Regions from separate parts of the Pseudogracilibacillus amylolyticus genome, predicted to be linked through region 1. Evidence: riboswitches for the same ligand, from Rfam matches in the RefSeq annotation. Region 1 holds a riboswitch; the other holds the start of a gene.
The links. A riboswitch is a leader RNA that binds a small molecule or an ion and turns the genes downstream of it on or off. The one in region 1 is predicted to bind thiamine pyrophosphate.
Positions count from the first base shown of each region.

Region 2: another riboswitch for thiamine pyrophosphate. It lies ahead of tenA (thiaminase II); the one in region 1 lies ahead of tenI (thiazole tautomerase TenI).

Region 1 covers NZ_JBPPZG010000197.1:522-6,835, forward strand. Annotated here, with positions in the region: gene ACPYKA_RS16950 (HipA domain-containing protein) at 1-814, shown strand, start outside; partial or broken gene ACPYKA_RS16955 (IS3 family transposase) at 1,038-1,179, opposite strand; TPP riboswitch at 1,505-1,613, shown strand; gene tenI (thiazole tautomerase TenI) at 1,793-2,398, shown strand; gene thiS (sulfur carrier protein ThiS) at 2,404-2,607, shown strand; gene ACPYKA_RS16970 (thiazole synthase) at 2,649-3,413, shown strand; gene ACPYKA_RS16975 (thiazole biosynthesis adenylyltransferase ThiF) at 3,413-4,432, shown strand; gene ACPYKA_RS16980 (thiamine pyrophosphate-dependent dehydrogenase E1 component subunit alpha) at 4,498-5,415, shown strand; gene ACPYKA_RS16985 (alpha-ketoacid dehydrogenase subunit beta) at 5,449-6,314, shown strand, end outside.
Region 2 covers NZ_JBPPZG010000079.1:4,440-10,779, reverse strand. Annotated here, with positions in the region: gene ACPYKA_RS10415 (hydroxymethylglutaryl-CoA synthase) at 1-2, opposite strand, end outside; gene ACPYKA_RS10410 (VOC family protein) at 161-1,003, opposite strand; gene ACPYKA_RS10405 (class D sortase) at 1,251-1,838, shown strand; gene ACPYKA_RS10400 (ASCH domain-containing protein) at 1,911-2,228, opposite strand; gene hemQ (hydrogen peroxide-dependent heme synthase) at 2,430-3,173, shown strand; gene ACPYKA_RS10390 (YdbC family protein) at 3,224-3,451, opposite strand; gene ACPYKA_RS10385 (DUF2512 family protein) at 3,751-4,197, opposite strand; gene ACPYKA_RS10380 (ribonuclease HI family protein) at 4,290-4,685, shown strand; gene ACPYKA_RS10375 (hypothetical protein) at 4,692-5,090, opposite strand; TPP riboswitch at 5,294-5,396, shown strand; gene tenA (thiaminase II) at 5,485-6,168, shown strand; gene ACPYKA_RS10365 (ABC transporter substrate-binding protein) at 6,244-6,340, shown strand, end outside.

The DNA.
Region 1 (6,314 bases):
ATGGAAAATTATTGATGGTAAACGTGTCTTGATTAAAGGTGGTAGTGGTGCAACGCAACAAGAGCCATATAATGAAGTGTTCGCAAGTAAAATTTGTGAGCGATTAGGTATACAGCACATACCTTATACATTGATGGTTCAAGAAAATTATCCATATAGTATATGTGAAAATTTTATAAATCCTGATACAGAATTAATTAGTGCATGGTATGTTATGCAAACAGAAAAAAAGCAAAATCATGTTTCTGTTTACCAACATTATTTAAACTGTTGTGAGCGATTAGGTATTCCTAACATGGTAGATTTTCTTGATAGAATGATTGTATTGGATTATCTTATAGTAAATGAAGATAGACATCAAAATAATTTTGGAGTCATTAGACATGCTGAAACATTAGAGTTCATTGGCGCTAGTCCTATTTTTGATAGTGGAACTTCTTTATGGCACTCTAAACCATTATCATTAATTGGTGTTAATCAAAAAGTGAATTGTAAACCTTTCAAAAATAATCATGAGGATCAAATAAAATTAGTTCAATCTTTTGATTGGTTTGAACCATCTTCTTTGCGCGATATGGAAAGTGAATTTTATGATATAACAACGGATTCTTTGTTCATTGATGATAATAGAAGGGATCAGATTTGTTTAGCTTTTCGTAATCGAGTAGATATGCTATTAGAGTTTGTAAATAAGCGGTCAAAAGAAAAATACTTCATTGGCTTAGACATCCCAAATGATGTGAAAAAAGATGTAAAGTATAGTGGAGATTCTCAACCGCCAAGAAAGAAGAAATTTCGTGATCTTGAACGGTAATCGAATGCCAATCAAAAAGGAAGATGAGCTTAGAGAGGATTTCATCGAGAAGTTATTGAATGAATAAAACGGACTTATAAACATACCTATGGTAATCTCGCAAATCAACTATTTAACTGTTTTATTTATTTCAGGTCACTATATTTACGTTTTCAGAATAAAAACATTGATAAGTCAACGTTTGAGATCATAGAAAATCATTTTTTGATGGGTGTTTATCAAAACTGCCGAAACTTCGCTTAGATTCAACATAAACACGTTTTACTTCTAGTAAGCGCTTCTTTCTTTTCTTTTTTTGACTTTTTTCGAACGCTTACGCCAATGATAAAACCACTTTTCGTAACACCTAATACTTGGCACATCTTAAAATATTTCCTACCTATATTGAAAATTTTTTAAATTAGCTTTACAATATCTTATATAATAGATAGTATTAACATCAAGAAATAAGTTCACATGGTTTGAGACATATACATGCGACAATCTTGATCAACTTATATCACTTGCTGATATGGTCGACTGATTAGGTAATACACTTGAAATGATTTATCGAGTGTATGCCCATTCGTTCCAAAAAATCTAACAAAAAACAGTCCGTGCCTTTAGTGAAAGCGTATCATTTGGGGTTGAATAATAAATAGTCATCTTTAAACATTGTTATATCAACTGTTTGAAGTGACTCATAGATATTTTTATTACTAGGAGTGCTTGTGAAACAAGCTGAGATCGAAGTGTGACTTCGGGATTCTTATAACCTGATCTAGTTAAAACTAGCGAAGGGAAGTGATGTATTGCTATTTTAGACTTGCTATTAGCAAACCACTTTCCTGTACATATTCAGAAAAGTGGTTTTTTTGGCGGATAGGAAAGTATAAAACTTTCCTACTGCATAAGTGCAACTAAGGCACCCGCCATTAAAGGCTTGGCCAATGCCAAGTTTTCTAAATTATAAGTTAGTTAGGAATTAAAGGAGGTCAAATGAAGGGCTTACATATAATTTCAACTGGAAAACAATCAACTGATGAATTTGTAAAAAAGGTTAAAGCAGTTCATGCAAAGATAGACTTTATTCATATACGTGAGAGGAATTGGACTGCCAAGGATCACATTACTGTTATAAAGAAACTTATTGCGGCTGGAATAGACCCTAAAAAAATTATTATTAATGATCGAGTTGATATTGCCGTAATAGGGCGTGCAGGTGGGGTACAGCTAACGTCTCACAGCCTAGATGTGCGTGATGTTAAAAAGTACTTCCCTTCTTTACAAATAGGTTGTTCTGTCCATAGTGTAGAGGAAGCGTTAGAGAAGGAAGAGCAAGGAGCGGATTATTTAATTTATGGTCATATTTTTGAGACAAATTCAAAAATCGGACTAGCTCCACGTGGACTAAAAGGTTTAAACAAAATTACTAGCCGTGTCAAAATTCCTGTCATCGCGATAGGCGGGATTACACCAAATAATCTCTCTACTGTTTTACAAGAGGGAGCAAGCGGCGTTGCAGTTTTGTCAGGGATATTGCTTGCAGAAAATTGTACAATTGCTGCCGTTAAATATCGGGAGAAATTAGCTGAAATGAGGTGAAATGAATGAAATTACATATCAATGGTTCCGTAGTAGAAATACCTGGAACGATCAAAACGATTTCAGAATTAATTAATCATTTTGATTTTAGTACTCCTGTCATTATTGTCGAGCATAACAATGTTATTTTACAAAATGGGGAACATGAAACCACTAAAATAAATGATGGAGATAAAATTGAATTTGTTCAGTTTGTTGGTGGAGGTTGATTTTGCCAGATGTATATAAAAAATAAATGGAGGGAAAAAAGATGTTAAAAATAGGAGATTACGAGTTTACATCAAGATTATTTCTTGGAACAGGTAAATTTTCAGATTTTGATATACAAAAAGAAGCGGTACTTGCATCAGAGACAGAAGTGTTAACATTTGCAGTAAGAAGGATGAATATTTTTGAGCCTAGTCAACCAAATTTTTTAGAAAAGATAGATTTAGATAAATATAAATTTTTACCAAATACCGCCGGAGCAAAAACTGCGGAAGAAGCGGTTAGAATTGCGAAATTAGCACAAGCTTCGGGGATTTGTCATATGGTAAAGGTTGAAATTATCGGCTGTGATAAAACATTGCTGCCTGATCCTGTTGAAACATTGAAGGCGTCAGAACAACTTTTAAATGAAGGGTTTACCGTTTTAACCTATACATCAGATGATGTTGTACTTGCTAGAAGGTTGGAAGAGTTAGGAGTACACGCTGTGATGCCGGGCGCCTCACCAATTGGTTCTGGGCAAGGGATCATTAATCCATTAAATTTGAGTTTCATTATTGAACAAGCTGCTATTCCCGTTATTGTTGATGCTGGGATAGGTTCCCCGAAAGATGCTGTTTATGCAATGGAGTTAGGGGCGGATGCAGTGCTGTTAAATACAGCTGTTTCCGGGGCAAAAGATCCGGTTAAAATGGCAAAAGCGATGAAGTTAGCAATAGAGGCAGGGAAGCTGGGCCATGAAGCTGGTAGAATTCCGATGAAAAGAACGGCGACAGCAAGCAGCCCTTTAGAAGGGATTAGCTTATAATGATGGACCGTTACTCTAGACAAATTTTGTTTTCTCCTATTGGGGAAGAGGGGCAGCAAAAATTAGCAAAAAAGCATGTGTTAATAGTAGGGATCGGGACACTTGGTACCCAAAGTTCTGAAATGCTAACAAGAGCGGGAATTGGAAAACTAACCATTGTTGACCGTGATTATATCGAATGGAGTAATTTACAAAGACAACAATTGTATACGGAGGAAGACGCAAAAAATCGTACACCAAAAGCAGTGGCTGCAAAAGAAAGGTTGCAGGCGATTAATTCAGAGGTTGAAATAGATGCAAGAATTATGGACGTAACACCGATTGAATTAGAAGAACTCGTAGAAGGCGTAGACTTAATTTTAGATGCAACCGATAATTTTGATATTCGGATGATGGTAAATGATATTTCACAAAAACATCAAATACCGTGGATTTATGGCTCTTGTGTAGGGAGTTATGGAATGAGTTTTACGATCATTCCAAATGAAACACCATGCCTTCATTGTCTAATGGAAACAGTCCCCGTTGGCGGACCGACTTGTGATACTGCAGGTATTATCCACCCAGCCGCAAGTCAAGTTGTTGTGCACCAAACGACGGAAGCGTTAAAAATATTGACCGATAATTATGATGCTTTAAGAAAAAAAATAATTTCTTTTGATGTTTGGACAAATCAAATTGTCCAAATGAATGTTTCATCAATGAAGAAAGTGGATTGTGCCTCTTGTGGTGAGGAAGCTACATACCCATTTTTACAATTTGATGAGCAGACAAAAACTGCTGTTTTATGTGGACGGTCATCTGTGCAAATTAGACCGCCAAAAGTGCAGCAACGTAATTTGAAGCAACTAGCTCAACAGTTGGAAAAAACAGGCGGAAAAGTGGAAGCGAATGCTTTTCTTTTATCTTTTACAATCGACGATGAAAGAATGGTTGTTTTTGAAGACGGAAGAGCACTAGTTCACGGAACGAATGATGTTGAAAAAGCAAAGACATTGTATCATCGTTATTTGAGTTAACTAAGGGATGTGAAATTGTGCAATCCATAGCAGGCGCTCGGAATTTTATTGAATTATATAAACAAATGATTCGCATTCGTTATTTTGAAAAAGAAGTGGAACGGAATATGAAAAAAGGACTGTTTCATGGTACAACACACCTTTGTATTGGGCAAGAAGCTACAGCGGTTGGGGTTTGTTCTATGTTACAAGCAGGCGATAAAATTACAAGTACCCATCGAGGCCATGGACATTCCATTGCCATGGGCGCAGATATAAATAAAATGATGGCAGAAATATTCGGAAAAGAAACTGGCTACTGTAAGGGGAAAGGCGGATCGATGCATATTTCCGATGTGGAGGCTGGTAATTTGGGCTCTAACGGAATTGTCGGTGGCAGTATTCCGATTGCTGTTGGCTCTGCACTAACAGCACAGTTAGAGGGGAAGAATGAGGTAACCGTTTGTTTTTTTGGAGACGGCGCCACAAACGAGGGAAGTTTTCATGAAGCTTTAAATCTTGCATCTATCTGGAAACTGCCGGTTGTTTTTGTTTGTGAAAATAATGAATACGGGATGTCCAGTCCGATTAAAAAAATGACCAATATTAATGATTTGTCGATACGAGCTGAAGCATATGGTTTTCCTGGTGTAACAATCGATGGCAATAATCTTTTAGATGTAATGAAAGAAGCAGAAAAAGCGATGCAACGAGCCAGAAATAGGGAAGGACCGACACTTATTGAAGCGAAAACATATCGATTTAGCGGACACTCAAAAAGCGATAAACAACTTTATCGTTCAGCTGAAGAAGTGAAGGAGCGGAGAAAAAAAGATCCCATTATGCGATTTGAACAGATTCTTATTCAAACTTGTGAAATAGTAGAAAAGGATATGTTAAAAATTAAACAAGACATTCAAAAAGAAGTAGAGGATGCAACTATTTTTGCTTTAGAAAGTAAAGAACCAAGTATGGAAGAGCTTTTTACAGACGTTTATGCATAAAAAGTATGAGCTCATGCTTAAGGGGATGATTGGATGCGTGAGTTAACCTATCTGGAAGCAGTCAGGGAAGCATTAGCACAGATAATGAGACAAGATAAAAAAGTGTTTTTACTAGGTGAGGACATTGGAGAGTATGGGGGAGCTTTTGGAGTTACAAAAGGTCTATTAGAGGAGTTTGGTGAGGAGCGCGTCCGAGATACACCAATTAGTGAACTCGGTATTACTGGTGTTGCAGTTGGGGCAGCATTAACAGGAATGCGACCAGTCGTAGACATTCAGTTCTCAGACTTTTTGACATTAGCACTAGACCAAATTGTCAACCAAGCTGCAAAAATTCGTTATATGTATGGCGGAAGGGGAAGTGTTCCACTCGTTGTCCGTACACCAAGTGGTTCTGGAACGGGTGCTGCAGCTCAACATTCCCAAAGCTTAGAAGCATGGCTGACACATATACCCGGGCTTAAAGTGATCCAGCCATCTTCAGCTTACGATGCGAAAGGGTTACTTATCTCGGCAATAGAGGATCCTAATCCGGTCATTTTTTATGAACATAAATTATTGTATAAAAAGAAAGCCGAAGTTCCGATTTCACCGTACACGATTCCCCTTGGAAAAGCAGATATAAAAAAGAGTGGAGATGACTTGACGATCGTAGCTACCGGAATCATGGTTGAACGATCTTTGGAAGCGGCACAAATTTTAGAAAAAGAGCAAGTATCAGTCGAAATAATTGATCCACGGACATTAGTGCCTTTAGATGAACAGTCTATATTAGATTCCGTTGCTAAAACCGGACGTTTACTAGTCGTTCATGAAGCGGTAAAAAGAAGTGGATATGGAGCGGAGATTGCGAGTATCGTTGCAGAAAAAGGTTTTTCTTATTTAAAGGCACCAATTAA
Region 2 (6,340 bases), on a different contig from region 1:
AATTCTCTTTCTCCTTTTCTAACTTTCTCGTATTGATAGTATGTGAATAATTTCACGTATATACCTATATATAGTTATTTTCTCATATCATATTAAGAAAGAAAAGAATTATTAATAAAAAGTTGGATTTGAACGATTACTCTCTGTCAGCTTAATTATATTAAACTACTAAATGGATTTTATTTCCTGATGGATCTGCAGTTATGACAATATCCTTGTTCTTCTCAACACTCGCCCCCATTTCCTGCAAATTCCTAACAACTTCATCCCGTGCCGCCTCATCTTCGAGCACGAGCGTCATCCAGTTTAACCCAGCACTATCTTCTTTTGGCGCCGGTGCACCTTCCCCGTTCCAAACATTTAAACCAAAATGATGGTGATAATCATTTGTCGACATAAAAAGTGCTCCCGGATAACGAGTAACGACCTTAAATCCGAGCCCTTTTTCATAAAATGCCTCAGTTTCTGCCAAATTTTTTACATGCAGATAGACGTGTCCCATAATCGTACTCTCCGGAAGTCCATTCCAATCACCAGCTTCCGCCAATAACCCTTCCCCATCAAGTGGATCTGTCGTCATTTTCACTTCCTCATTTGACCACTTCCACTCATCAGCAGGCCGGTCCCGGTAAATTTCAATTCCATTTCCGTCCGGATCATCAATATAAATCGCTTCACTCACCTGATGGTCTGCTGCACCTAATCGATATTCCTTTTCCAATAAATGCTTTAAAAAACTTCCTAAATCAGTCCGACTCGGAAGAAGAAGTGCGAAATGATACAATCCTGTTGTTCGCTTTTCTTTTGGCAGTACTCTGTCCGGCTCTTCCAAAATAACTAAAGGCGTCTTTCCATCTACAGTTAAAATCACTTCCCTGCCCTTTTGTGATAGGATCTTAAAGCCAACTATATCTTGATAAAATTGAAGTGACCGCTCTATATCCGTTACACGCAAACATACCTGTTTAACAAAGCGACTCGGCTTTTTGTGAAATTTCTTCATAAAAATTCGCTCCCTCTCATTACTTACTAATAGTATATAGGTAACTTTTAATTAGTGCTTACATTTTGCTTTGCGAAATACGTTAGGGAGAAACAGAAGAATATCCTAAAAGCATTTTTATTATGCTGAAATAGAAACGATTCATACAAAATGATCAGCATTTTTTATATTTTACATAAAATCAATTGCAATAGATGAATTGTGCGAGTAAAATATTGGTAATGATATTACAGGAGGACTTATTATTGTGTTTCGGTTTATTTCGTGGCTTTTTATTGTTGTAGGTGCTTCCTTACTTTTATACGGTGGATATCAATTATGGGATTCTCATGTGAGTGAAGGCAAACGGTTAGAAGAAGCAAAGTCTATCATTAACGATGATATTTATGAAGAAAATACAGAAGATATAAGTAAGTATTATGAAGATATAAAAACAGGAGACACGATCGGTTTATTTTATATTCCAAGACTTGACCGTGAAATTCCGATAATTGAAGGAACAGATGAAGATGAACTAGCCCAAGGAGTCGGCCATTACAAAGATACCGGCTTTCCCGGTGAAAATAGACAAATTTTATTATCAGGACATCGCGACACCGTATTTCGTCAGTTTGGAGAACTAGAACACGGGGATGAGCTGCATATTAAAATGGAACATGGAACTTTTATCTATGTCATTCATGATCATGAAATTGTGGACGCTGATGACCGGACCGTCATCGATCCAAGTCGTGAAGATGAATATTTAACTGTATCAACATGTTACCCATTTTCATTTATCGGTAGTGCACCAGATAGATATGTTGTGTACGCATATCCGAAAGCGACAGAATAATCCCATAAAATATTAGGGAATTTTTTCAATCCTACATAAAAACTCATCGCAATTTTTGCGATGAGTTTTTCGTTATGATCCTTGTTTAAATTCGTGCACCCATACTTCTAAGTTCGGATTCCATACAGAACCATCATGAATGGACGTAATCGCCTGTTTATATTCTTCCAAACTTGCATATCCTTCTTGTTTGGCGTTTTCTTCGGTTACTTCTCCTAACTTTTGCTTGTACACATTTTCCAGCATAAAAATTTCGCCATCTACTTCCCATGTGTCTCCAATATTTCCAAAGCGATTACTTCTTCGAACGGCAGTTTTCTCGCCTTTTTTCATTTTTTCAATATCTTCAAGTCTTGTCACTAAGCTCGTAAGTTCATATTTATATTCCATTACGATGCCCTCCTATACTGTCTCTTCCATTATACAGAGAAATCAATAATTTGCCTATTCAATTCCCCACAACTCTTAAAAAGTCAATTTCCATTCAAATTATCTCCCTAAAAGTGTGATTTAAATCACACTATCCTAACAAGATCACTATTATCATAGATACTATGAGATATATACTCACACAATGTAGGAGTGATTAATATGGTAGAGACAGTAGAAACATACGATGGATGGTATTCCTTACATGATTTTAGAACGATTGATTGGGAAAAATGGCAAGCAGCTACTGATACGGACCGTGAAAAAGCATTACATGAATTTCATACCTTACTTGATAATTGGCAAAAAACGGAGGACAATAAAGAAGGCAGTCATCAGCTGTTTTCAATCGTTGGTCAAAAAGCGGACATTATGTTTATGTTTCTAAGACCAGAAATGAAAGATTTAAATGAACTGGAAAACGCGTTTAACAAAACAGCAATTGCTCATTATATGAAACCCGCTTATTCCTTTGTATCGATTATTGAAAAAAGTTCTTATACTAAACCTGAAATCGATCCTTATAAAAATCCGGAAATGTTGAAAAAACTATATCCGACGATTCCAGATTCAGAATATGTCTGCTTTTATCCGATGAGTAAATTACGTGGAGAAACAAATAACTGGTTTACATTAGAAAAAGAAGCACGCGGCAAAATGATGTTCGACCATATTAAAACAGCCAAACCATTTACGGAAGAAATAAAACGGATTATCACTGGATCAATTGGACTCGACGACTATGAATGGGGAGTCACCTTATTCTGTGATGATCCACTTCAATTTAAAAAACTAATTTACGATACCCGTTTTGATGAAGTAAGTGCAAAATACGGTATTTTTGGATCGTTCTATATTGGAAATTTACTTCCAGCAAATAAAATAGATCGCTATTTTTCAGTTTAAGAAATGAAAAAGTAACCGCATGTTGGTTGTGGTTACTTTTCTTATTATGATTAATCCAGTTCTTTTACATTATGTAATGCTTCTTTTAATTTTCCTAATTCATCTAAGCTAAACGTAATACCTTTTCCCATTTTCGTATGATCTTCTGACCAATCACGAATATCGTATTTTGGCTCCCTACCGTTCCAACTAACCAAATTTAATTCTTTCTTCCAACCCTTCGATCCTTCAGATAATACGGCGACGGTTTCGATAATTTCAAAGTTAAATGCGGACATTCGATTTTCTCTCCTTAATCATGACAAATTAATGCGACATTATGCATAAGGTGCACGCCACTAAGCATTTTTTTGAGTGACTACGCATCTTTTCGAGCCACTAAGCATCTTTTTTAGCCACTACGCATCTTTTCGAGCGACTCTGCATGATGGTCTGACCACTCGGCATCTTTGTAGGTGACTCTACATTAAAAATCCAATTTATAAAAATAATTATATCATCACTTAAAGGAAAAATACTCATTTATCTAAAAAAAACAAGCATGGATTCATCCACGCTTAAAAGTTTAATGAAATATTTATTTTTCCTTCCGTTCCTGTTCAATTTTTGTCGCCGCTTCTACATCCGATTCATCCGCGATTTCAGTCTGAAACCTTGTAGGAATGGGTGCTGGACGATCTGGTTCATGAACTCTATCCATCATATAAATATGGAAAACAGCCTCAGCAGCTGCTGCAATATATGCTGCAGCAAATGCCGGTAATAAAATGGAAGCCGTTCCTTCCACAACCAAGTTTCCTAAAACTAAATAAAGAACGAAATACGCAGCAAAATCCGCAACTGCTGCCACTGCTTTATTGATCCTTGGTAAAATAAACAGATCGCCAATATAAATAATTCCCGCCACCACTAACGTCATCAAAAGCAGGCGTCCAATTGTAGCATTAAAAAATATACCAAATATTGAAAACGTAATAACCCCAACACCAATAAATTTTATGACAAACGCCTTTAATTGTTCCATAAAATACCAAACACCTCTTTTTATCTCTTAGTATTTGGTAAAATATAATTTTTATACTATGGTAGAGATAGAAGTTTTAAAGGAGCGTTTTTATGATCGAGGTATATACAGATGGAGCATCAAACGGAAACCCTGGGATCAGCGGTGCAGGAGTTTATATCAAAGCTTATGGAAAACAATACGAATATTCGATTCCTCTTAAAGAAATGTCCAACCATGAAGCAGAATTCCATGCTGTAAATAAAGCATTAGAAATTTGTCTGGAAAAATTCCCCGATGAAATTTTATCCTTTCAATCAGATTCGCAAATAGTTGTCACAGCGATTGAAAAAAGGTTTGCCAAAAATCCGATTTTCAAGCAATTATTAGATGAGATTATGGAAAAAGCAAATCATTTTCCACACTTTTTTATTAAATGGATTCCAGGCAAACAAAATTTTCATGCCGATCAATTAGCAAAAAAAGCAATTCAAATACAGCAAAAATAGCTGGAACTATTGCTCATTGGTTCCAGCCATTACTTTAAAAATAAAGGAAGATTTTGCTGTATAAATTAAACTAAAAATCATGACTAATATCCCTATAGCCGCAAAAATAAACTTAAGTTCTCTGACCTCACTAATTCCCGCAACAAAAAGTGATATGAAGCCGACAAACCAAAGCCATAAGAATATCGGATTCGTTTTAATCTCAATCCTTGCATTTTGATTAACTTCGAATTCCTTACTAGCACTAAAACCCTGTTTCGCCCTAAGTTTAATACTGTTTTTGTCTGTCTGAATCAAATATTCCTCACTATTTTCTAATTTTTTTACCAGTTCACCATCAACTAGTAAAGAAATTTTCATTGCCGCACCCATGAATCCTGTTTTTCGTTTTACCTTTACTTCCAAACAAGTTCCCCCTTTGCTATTTATTAATTAGAGTATACCATTTTTGCTAATTATTATAGATCTTCCGAACGGGAAAGCCCACTGTCTTTTACTAATAAAACCACTTCTCTAAATGAACGAGCATTTCGAGACTGATAAGAAACATGGTAAGGAACTTGACTTATCCGAAATCTCTGATAGCATTAGTTTCAAATTAATAATTATTTTTCTACTAGGGGCGCCGGTATGGCTGAGATAAATGTAAATTTAGCACCCTTAGAACCTGATCTGGTTAAGACCAGCGGAGGGAAGTAGAATTCGCAAAATAATTGCGCTATTTTTTAGTGCATTAATTTTGAGAGTAGCTTCCTTCTACTAGTCTTTTAGAAAAAAAAGATTAGAGGAGGATTTTTTTATGAAGTTTACAGATCAATTGAAAGAAGCAACGAAGGAAAGTTGGGAGCAAAGTTTAAACCACCCTTTTGTCCAAGGGATTGTGAAGGGAGATTTACCGTTTGAGACTTTTAAGTTTTATATTTTACAAGATATTTATTACTTAAAACATTACGGTAAAGTGCACGCTATCGCTGCAAGCCAAGCAGATGATTTTCAACTTACAGCAAAACTTGCAGATAAAGCCCGTTATACAGCTGAAGCTGAGCTAACGGTACATAATGAGCATGCAGAAATTTTAAATATTACAGACAAAGATATTAAAAATTTCAAACCAGCTCCAACTGCATATGCGTACACATCGCATTTGTATCGGGCGACAATGACTGGTAGCTTAGCACACTCTGTAGCGGCGATGTTGCCATGTTACTGGCTCTATGCAGACATTGGGAAAAAGAATGAGAACGCAAATCCGGAACCAGAAATTTATCGAAACTGGATTAATATGTATGCTGGTGACAGATTCCAAAATTCGACCAATGAAATGATTGATTTGCTTAATACGCTCGTGGAAGATATGAGTGAAGATGAAAAAGAAAAAGTGAAAGAACAATTTGTCCTTGCAAAAGAATACGAGCTCCACTTCTGGGAAATGTCCTACACAAAAGAAACATGGCTGTCGAATAAAAAACATTCATTGAGCTAATTCGAACCGGAATAGCGCAAGTGTATGAAAGACAGTCGCTATACTTCTTAATTTATTTTTCCAGGAGGATCTTTAATGAAACGTTTTGTAACGACGATGTTAATTGCATTACTGAGTTTTATTCTTGTTGCTTGTAGCAGTGAAAAAACGGAAAAACAAAATGAACAAGTAA